Regions from separate parts of the Paenibacillus sp. sgz302190 genome, predicted to be linked through region 1. Evidence: predicted binding sites of a transcription regulator. Region 1 holds the regulator's gene; each other region holds the start of a gene.
The links. Region 1 encodes Rex, which represses fermentation and respiration genes when NADH is low (regulators of the CRP and FNR family bind a similar motif). Its sites were predicted from a motif close to TTGTGAAATATTTCACAA; they were not measured.

Region 1 (3,114 bases):
AAGCGTCCTGCGCTTCCATGAAGTCCAATGGGCAACCGTCGGCAAAATGATCATGACCTGGGTCATTACCATCCCGATCAGCATCGTCTTGTCTTACTCGATTTACTTCGTGTTGTTTAAGTTGTTTTAGATGAAAAACCCGGGCCAGTATGTGGCTCGGGTTTTTTGTTATTTTTGCAAAGCGCGGCGGGGCGCTGCAATGCGGCTATGGAGCGAGCCGCTTGTGCGTTGCATGTGGCTGTGGAGCGAGCCGCTTGTGCGTTGCATGTGGCTGTGGAGCGAGCCGCTTGTGCGTTGCATGTGGCTGTGGAGCGAGCGCTTGCACGCTGCATACGGCTGTGGAGTGAGGCGCTTGTGCGCTGCTTGCGCTCTGGAACGTGCGCTTGCACACTCCTTGCGTTGTTCTACGAGCCACTTGTAACGCTCTACCATAGCCACTCTCAGCGTTGCGTCGAATTGAATGGCTACAGCACGTTAGATGTGTGCGCAAGATCGCGTATTTGTTTTGTTTGTTGAGCTTCGCAACCAGGAGCGGTTTTAAAGCCGAACTTTCACCGGTTTCCGCTTCTTTTTGCCGTCCGCCCAAAGACGGCACTTCGCGCCAATGAAACGAATTGGCTCGACAGCCGGAAAAACCTACAAAACTCCCATGACGCCGTAGACGTTATCCCCACAGAATGAAAACAATCGTCTACTGAAACAATTTCAAGCTTTAAAAGCGTAAAAGTTGGAAACGAGTACATTATTTTCGTTAAAATAGAGGCTGCTGAGAAAACATACATTGGAGAGACGCATCATATTACGGGTAGAAAACCAGACTGTTGATAAAGTAACGGGGTAGAGGAACCAAAAGGGGCACAATCACTCTTCAGTAACCTACGGCTCTCTCCTGTACGGGTTACGGCGTTGGAACAAGCAGCCTGGCACAGAAAAAACCTGCGAAAGTCAGGCTGTTTCAGCAGAAATGGTTCATTTCGGCAAAAAGCCTGCGATTGTGCAGGAATTTTCGCTAAAAACGCTTCTCAGCCCATGTTCGCGGCGAAAAGCCTGCACATTTGCAGGAATTTTTCGTATCCAGCGCATCAGCGAGCAAAAAACTGTACTTTTGCAGGTTTTCTCCACGTTGCTAAGCAAATGTACTGCCTGCTGCCATGCGAGTTTTTCGCCGATCCAGCTTCCGGAGGCTTCTGCAGGGTTTTGTTTCTCTTCTGCAGGTTTCTGCGGGTTTCTGCGGGTTTCTGCAGGTTTCTGCGGGTTTCTGCAGGTTTCTGCAGCTTTCCCCTGCGTCCTGCTGCAAATTTCCGCATAGCGCGAGCCCTTGGCCTAGTCCAAATAATAGGCCAGACTCTGCAGCTCGGTCGTGAAATCGGCATGGTGCACGCGGATTTCGGGCGGCACCTTAATGATGACCGGCGCAAAATTAAGAATCGCTTCAATGCCGGCTTCGACGAATTGATTCGCCACATTTTGCGCTTCCGCTGCCGGTACCGTAATGATGCCGATTCTGACGCCAAGCCGCGATATCGCTTCTTTCAGCTCGTGCGTCGGCTGCACGATCAAATTATTGATCGTCTCGCCCGTTTTCTCGGGCATCGCGTCGAATACGGCGACAATTTTCATATCGTTGCGCAAATATGTGTTGTAGTTGCACAGTGCCCGCCCCAGGTTGCCCGCCCCGACCAGAGCGACCCGGATATGGCGGTCCAGCTTCAAGATCTGCCTGATCTTCTCGATGAGATAGCCGACGTCGTAGCCGATCCCTTTTTTGCCGAATTCCCCGAAATAGGCCAAATCTTTGCGGATTTGCGCGGGGTTCAAATCGAGCTTTTGCCCCAGATCCTGCGACGAGACCGTCATAATATTTTTCATCGCCAGCTCGTTCAAAAACCGCAAATAAATCGGCAGCCGGCGGACTACAGCTTCGGATATTTTTTGTGTCTTCACCGCTGCGCCTCCCCCATCCATTCCTCAATTCTTGGAATCATTTGTTCCGTCGTCATATGTTCAATCTTCGGACCGGGCAGCGAATAAAGAAAATATTTGCCGTACTGCGTATCGATAACGCGGGTATCGTAAATAATAACGATTCCTTTATCCGTAGCCCGCCGCACGAGCCGCCCGAATCCTTGTTTGAAACGAATGACCGCCTGCGGCACGGAAAATTTCATAAACGGATTTTCGTTCCGCTTTTTAATATTTTCACATTTGGCTTCAATGAGCGGGTGATTCGGAGGCTGAAACGGAAGCCGAATAATAGCCAAGCAGGACAACGCATCGCCCGGGATGTCCACGCCTTCCCAGAACGAGCTTGTACCCAGCAGCACGCAGGAATGGTGGTCCTGGAACATGCGGGTCAGCTTGCTGCGGTTGCCGCTGTCTACGCCCTGTCCAAGCACGGTAATCCCATGCGGCTTTAACCGCTCCTTCATGCCGGCATGAATCTGCTTTAACATCCGGTTGGATGTAAACAGCACGAGCATTCGGCCGTTGGTAACCAAAGCGACATTGCTTAAAGAATCGATAAGTGCTTGTATGAAAACGGCGTCCCCGGAAGGGCCTTTAATCGTCGGAAAATCTCTGGGAATACAGACCAGCGCCTGCTCCCTGTAATTGAACGGGGACGGAAGCTGCACCGTTTTGAGCTTGCCGGCCTCTTCGCCGGCGGGAATTTGCAAACCGAGCTGATCGGCCGAGTATTGGAACGATTTGTTCACGGATAACGTAGCCGAAGTCAAAATGATGCTGTCTTTATTTTTGAAAAAATGCTCCTGAAGCAGCGGACTCACATCCGTCGGCACACTGATCAGCTGCAGCGACTTGCTCTTGGAATACGTGCCGGCTTCCATCCAGTATACGTAACCTTGATCCTCCATTTTCATGAAAAAATGAAGCGCATCCCGGTGCCCGTAAAGCTCCTTCAAAGTTCCGTTCAAATCCGTCACGATGCTCTGGACTTCCAGAACTTCCTGCATCTCTTTGATCTCGCTCAGCATTTTGTCGAGCGTGCGGAGCGTATCGTTCATGCTCAAATAAATGTTGTCCTCCATCATCGTCAGCTCGCTCCAATGCGCCGGCAGCGCCTCGGGCTTCATGCGCAGCACGTATTGCGAGTTC
Region 2 (3,114 bases), on a different contig from region 1:
AAGGCTCGACGGTAACCCGGTCCCCCGGCTGAAAATCATCGCTGCCGACGACCTTTTCAACCGTTCCGCTGAATTCGTGCCCCATTACCAAAGGCGCCTTGGCCCGGGGATGCTTGCCGGCATAGATCATCATATCCGTACCGCAAATTCCCGCATAAGCTACCTTGATTAGCGCTTCGCCCTCCTGCACAACCGGAATCTCGACGGATGCCGGCTGCACCTGTTTCTCGGCGACATACATACCTGCTTTCATGTCTATTCCTCCACTCCAAACTTGTCATACAAATTTATTTTAACTTGTCATACAACTATTCTACTTCATTTCCCCTCACCTGTAAACGCTTTATTTATTTTAATGCCGTTTTCCCGAATAGATGGCCGAAAAAAACGCTCCGCCCGCATTAGCCCATCACTGGCTGCACACCGTGCAAGAACCAGCTCAGCCAGCCTGTACACCATGCAAAAAAAGCGAAAGCTACGCTTCCGCCTCGTCATCCTTTTTGCCGGAATCATCGCCCGGTTCGGCCTGCCCCAGCTTATATTCGTATGCCACATCTTTATCCGGATGCATGAAAATGCCGCTTTGCGGGGAGATGCCCTTTTCGAAATAGTCCCGGTTCTCGGCTGTCTGAAAGCCGATATCCTTGTAAGGATGCACCCAACCGTCGCCCGCCATGACGAACGGGTCGGTATCCTTGCTCCAATTCTCCAGAGGAGAATTCGGAGATTCGTAGTTATGGTCGCCGATGACGACCCCCTGCTCGTTGACAAAAGCTTCGCGCGGACCGCGGCCGTGCTCGAATTGCGGCAGGAAGTCGATCTCGAACGGATCGAGCCCGCCGCCCGGCTCTTCATGCTCCCGCCCGGCCGCCTTCGGCTTCCGTTGCTCCTGGTCGCTCATAGTGTCCTCCTAATCTGCGGGTTGGTTCGGGCCATCCAGCTTTTTATCGACAAAGCCTTCTTTGCCGAATTCAGCGGATTGCTTTTGCAGCTCCTTGTTTTGCTGCTCGTGCTGAACTTGTTCTTTGGAATCATTGCGATTCATGCTCGGTCAGCTCCTTTCTGCTTGTATTATGTGTCATTGTTGGAAGAAGCATTCGGGCTGCAAGAATCCGGGCAAAAACCGGCTGCCGCTGGCCCTAACAAACGGATCGTACCGCGTTCAGCTCCCAGTGCCCGATGTTCCGCTGCATGACGGCGGGCGGTCTATCACATGCGCCCAATGTTGCGCCGAATCACGACAGGCGGTCGACCACTTGCGCCCAATGTTGCGCCGAATCACGACAGGCGGTCGACCACTTGCGCCCAATGTTGCGCCGAATCACGACAGGCGGTCGACCACTTGCGAGGCATCTAAAGTACCCGACGACGGTTTTGGAGTGGTAACTTAAAATAGGCATTATATTGTGATTTTTTTCACATACGTACGGGAAAAACGGGTTTATACTAAAACCATAGAAGAGAGGAGCTGGTTCAAATGATGAAATGGCTAAGAGAAAATAAGTACGCGGCGATGCTGCTGACTCTCGTTCGATTGTATGTAGGTTGGGAATGGGTCACTGCAGGCTGGCACAAAATTACAGGGGAAAAAGCGTTCGACGCAGCCGGTTATCTGCAAGGCGCAGTTACGAAGCCGGTGCTGGCTGCGGGGACAACGGATCTTGTATACCCGAACTTCGTGGCTTTCGTCAAAGGTTTCGCTCTGCCGAACGTAGGCATTTTCAACTTCCTCGTGCCTTGGGGCGAACTGTTGGTCGGTCTGGGCCTTATACTTGGCGCATTGACGACCGCAGCGGTATTCTTCGGGCTGATTATGAACTGCATGTACATGTTTGCAGGCACCGTTAGCACGAACCCTTGGCTGATGCTTCTCGGATTCTTCATTATTGCGGCAGGCGCGAACGCAGGCAAATTCGGCGTGGACCACTTGATCCTCCCTTACATTCACAAATGGATCGACAAGTTGTTCGTGGCGCTGCATCTAAAACCTAAATTGAGATAAAAGAGGGGCTGTTGCCCCTTCTTTTTTTGTTAGCTGTCACTCCAGGAAGTGAAACGTGAACGAAGACTTGGTCAGTTTTTCAAATCGAAAGCCGTCCTCTTTCAACCGGCGGATGATCACGGGAAGCGCTTCGACGGTCGTCGTTTTGAAGGAACTGTCATGCATCAGGACGATGATGTTTTGCTTGCCCCGGCTTGCGCCCAGCACCGATGCGATAATCATGTCTTTATCCTGCACGGGAGCCGCCGCGTCCGTCGAGCTGACATTCCAGTCGAAGTACTGGTAGCCGTCTTCCTGCATCGCTTTGACGATTTGGCTCATGATGCCCCTTCCGCCCGCCTTCCGGCTCAAATGATTGTTCGAGCCCCCCGGAAACCGGATAATGTCCGGCCGGTAGCCGACAGTCTCCTCCAGCAGCCGGTCCAATCGGCGGGCGTCATTTTTAAATGCCTCCACGGATCTATAAATCGACCTGTAGTTATGGGAAAACGTGTGATTGCCCAGTGCGTGCCCGTCTGCCGCAATTCTTTTGTAAAGCGCCCTCCCCTCGCCGCTGTCCGAACCGACGACGAAAAAGGTCGCCTGCACGCCGTTGCTTTTCAAAATGCGCAAAATTTTGTCCGTGCTTTGAGAAGGGCCGTCGTCAAACGTTATAAAGGCCGTTTTTTGCCGGGCATGGGGTGTCGGCGAGGCTATCGGAGGTTTGTTCCGGCGGACGCCCGAATAAAAATGCTGCCTCTCCACGATAGAGTCATCCTCAAAAGCTGCGGCGCCGGGAGTAGTCAGGGCTTTTGCCTGAGTCTGGGGAGAGGCCTTGATTGCAGGGGTGCCTGACGCCTCCGGCCGATGCGGTCCTGTGCTGCACCCGGCGAAGCCCGCACCTGCTAACACAAGCACAGCGGCAAAAGCGGATCGAATCATTAAAGCCCTTAATGCAGGAGCTTCACCCATAACCACTTCCCTCCCCCGATGGAAATACAACCATTCAACGTCCTTATTATGGCTATACTGTGCCTTCCGGGCTCTGGTAATTTTTTGAAAGGCGCTCCCTACCCTAACGTTTCGACAATTCCGTTCATTATTTCCCAGGAAATGCGCCGAAATGCCGCAAA
Region 3 (3,114 bases), on a different contig from region 1:
CATAGTTGATTCACAGAACCTTCACAATAGAACAAATATTAATTTTTTATTGTTTTTAATAAAATAATTTTATATTTCAAAATGAATAATTCAGTGAAAACGAAAGAGGTGCGGCATTCAATGGAAGATAAAGATTGGACCATGCTGCTAACGTTATACGAACAGCAAAATATTACAAAGACAGCCGAAATTTTATATGTTTCTCAGCCGTCGTTAAGTTACCGCATTCAGCAATTAGAAAAAGAGTTTGGTGTGAAAATTATGCACAGAGGACGACGCGGCATTGAATTCACACCGGAAGGCGAATACTTGGCCAAATATGCGGAAAGCATGCTGCTGCAATTACAACAAGTAAAAGAATTTGTCCAAAGTATGGATAATAAGATATCGGGCACGTTAAAAATTGGAACCGCCAGCAGCCTAGCGCGGTACCGGCTTCCTTTTATTTTAAATAAATTTCATTCGGAATACCCGGATGTCGAGTTTAAAGTTACGTCTAACCGAAGCTCAGAACTAACAAATTCGGTCTATAAGCAAGATGTTCATATAGGCTTTATCCGGGGAGATTATCACTGGGCGGAAGAAAAACATTTGATCATGACTGAAAATATTTGGATTGTATCGAAGAGAGAAATTTCATTAAGCGAACTACCTGACCTGCCAAGAATCATTTATAAAACGGACTGGTCCTTAGAGAATTTAATTGATAATTGGTGGAAGGAAACTTTTTCAAAACCACCGACAATCACGATGGAAGTTGATAATATGGAAACTTGCAAAGAGATGGTATTAAGCGGTTTCGGCTATGCAATCATACCCGCAATCGTACTTAAAGATAATGAAACTATAAACCGGATCCAGTTAAGAACAAAACACGGCGAACCTATTCTGCGTGAATCCTGGATGATTTATCGCAAAACATCCCTAGAAATTTCACTTGTTAAGGCATTTGTGGAATTTGTAAAAAATATGAAATTAATGTGACCTGATCGTCAAGTACGGGATTTCCGCGACAGCTGCGGGAGCCCGTATCTTTTTTTCGCATAATATTGTGATAATTTTCACATACTCTGGCGCGCTTTTTTTCTATACTGAGGTCGAGAAAGCTTCGTTGGAGGTGCGTGCGGTATGGGGTTTGCGAAGCCTGAGACCATTTGGGAATATGCTGCAGCCGCCGGCGAAAAGAAGGCGCATATGAGCCTGGGACGCCAGCTCTCGCTCGGTTTTTTGGGAGGAGCCTACATTTCGCTCGGCTTTTTGCTTTACATCAGGGTAAGTGCCGCGTTTCCGCCTTTGTGGAGCGGGGTCGGCGGATTAATGGGGGCCGCGCTGTTTCCTCTCGGGCTGATTCTTACCTTGCTTGGCGGCGGCGAGCTGCTGACGGGCAATATGATGGCGGTACCCGCCGCTTACCTGGCCAAGCGGATAAGCTTGAGGAGCGCGGCCTGGAATGTGGCCGTCATTACGGTGGCGAACTTTGCCGGAGCGCTGTTCGTCGCCTACGCGTTCGGGCATTTGGCGGGATTGACCGAACAGGGGGTTTTTGTCCAAAAGCTGGCCCAATTGGCGCATGTCAAAACGGAAGAGCCGTTTGTGGCCGCACTGCTGTCGGGGATCGGCTGCAATTGGCTCGTCGCCCTTGCGGTTTGGCTGTCCTACGGCGCCGAGGACGGCGCGGGTAAAATAGGCGGCATCTGGTTTCCGACGATGGCGTTTGTGGCGATCGGGTTTCAGCATGTGGTGGCGAACATGTTTGTGATCCCCGCCGCGATCTTCGCCGGGCAGTCGAACTGGAGCGCTTATGCGAGCAATTTTGCGCCCGTTTTTTTGGGCAACCTGATCGGCGGAGCTTTGTTTGTAGCGGGAATATACGGACTGGCTTACCGAAAGGAAACAACAGGCGGCAGCGCCGCCGCCGATTTTACAAAAATTAGTGAACCGGGGAGGAAGGAAGCATGAAGGACGAACTGCTGCATCCGGCCGATCAAATTTTGATGATGATGGAACGAATTTACGGGTACGGGATGACGACGACATCGGGAGGAAACATTTCCATTCTCGACGATAACGGCGATATGTGGATTACGCCTGCCGGCATTGACAAGGGTGAGCTGAGCCGCCGCGACATTGTGTGCGTAAAGCCCGACGGAACCGTAGTCGGACACCATAAGCCTTCGAGCGAGTACCCGTTCCACAAGCTTATTTACCGCAAAAGAAACGATCTCAGGGCGGTCGTTCACGCTCACCCGCCTGCACTCGTCGCATTCAGCATCGTGCGAAAAATTCCGAATCTTTACGTGCTGCCGAGCGATCACCTGATTTGCGGCAAAGTAGGGATGGCGGCCTACGGCCTGCCCGGCAGCGAACGGCTGGGGGAAAACATTGCGGCTGTTTTCGAGCAGGGGATAAACACCGTAATGCTTGAAAATCACGGCGTTGTCGTCGGCGGACGGACGCTGTTCGAGGCGTTCATGGCTTTTGAGACGCTTGATTACTGCGCCAGACTGGAAATTAACGCGCGGCGGATCGGAACGCTGCAAACTTTGGCTCCGGAGCAGCTCGGGACGAAACCTGCCGCGTCCATCCCGGACTTCGTTCCCGGCCGCTGCACGACAAAAGAAAAAGAAATCCGCCGCGACATGTGCAAGTTCATCCAGCGCGCCTACGATCAGAAACTGTTCACCAGCACCCAGGGAACATTCTCCCAGCGGATCGACGAGCGTTCGTTCGTCATTACGCCGTACAACCGGGACCGCAAATACCTGGAAGCCGAAGACCTCGTCAAAATCGAAGACGGGCGCAAGGAGGCCGGCAAAGTCCCGAGCCGTTCCGTGCTGCTGCACCAGTATATATATGAAATGCAGCCGCATATCGAATCGATCATTATGGCCCATCCGCCCCATATTATGGCGTTTGCCGTCACGGATGCGGAATTGGATTCGAGAACGATTCCCGAGAGCTATATTTTGCTCAGGGGGCTGCCCAAACTGCCGTTCGGCGCGACGTTCCTATCTCCCCGGGAGACTGCCGCAATGTTCACGAAGGAGGTTCCGGTCGTCATAGCGGAGAACGATTGCGTCATCGCCACCGGGCACAGCCTGCTGCACGCCTTCG

Region 2: a site for Rex is predicted at 1,405-1,422, ahead of AC6RNO_RS18840 (DoxX family membrane protein). Genes of this name have one in related genera too.
Region 3: a site for Rex is predicted at 1,050-1,067, ahead of AC6RNO_RS24885 (formate/nitrite transporter family protein). Genes of this name have one in related genera too.

What each region holds. Positions count from the first base shown of each region.
Region 1 is NZ_JBZYAO010000005.1:242,465-245,578, reverse strand. Features, by position in the region: gene AC6RNO_RS09095 (inorganic phosphate transporter) at 1-130, shown strand, start outside; gene AC6RNO_RS09090 (hypothetical protein) at 965-1,309, shown strand; gene AC6RNO_RS09085 (redox-sensing transcriptional repressor Rex) at 1,324-1,944, opposite strand; gene dinG (ATP-dependent DNA helicase DinG) at 1,941-3,114, opposite strand, start outside.
Region 2 is NZ_JBZYAO010000016.1:104,386-107,499, reverse strand. Features, by position in the region: gene AC6RNO_RS18855 (alcohol dehydrogenase catalytic domain-containing protein) at 1-253, opposite strand, end outside; gene AC6RNO_RS18850 (DUF3905 domain-containing protein) at 476-901, opposite strand; gene AC6RNO_RS18845 (hypothetical protein) at 911-1,045, opposite strand; gene AC6RNO_RS18840 (DoxX family membrane protein) at 1,478-2,002, shown strand; gene AC6RNO_RS18835 (polysaccharide deacetylase family protein) at 2,039-2,953, opposite strand.
Region 3 is NZ_JBZYAO010000027.1:8,541-11,654, forward strand. Features, by position in the region: gene AC6RNO_RS24880 (LysR substrate-binding domain-containing protein) at 121-984, shown strand; gene AC6RNO_RS24885 (formate/nitrite transporter family protein) at 1,129-1,959, shown strand; gene AC6RNO_RS24890 (class II aldolase/adducin family protein) at 1,956-3,114, shown strand, end outside.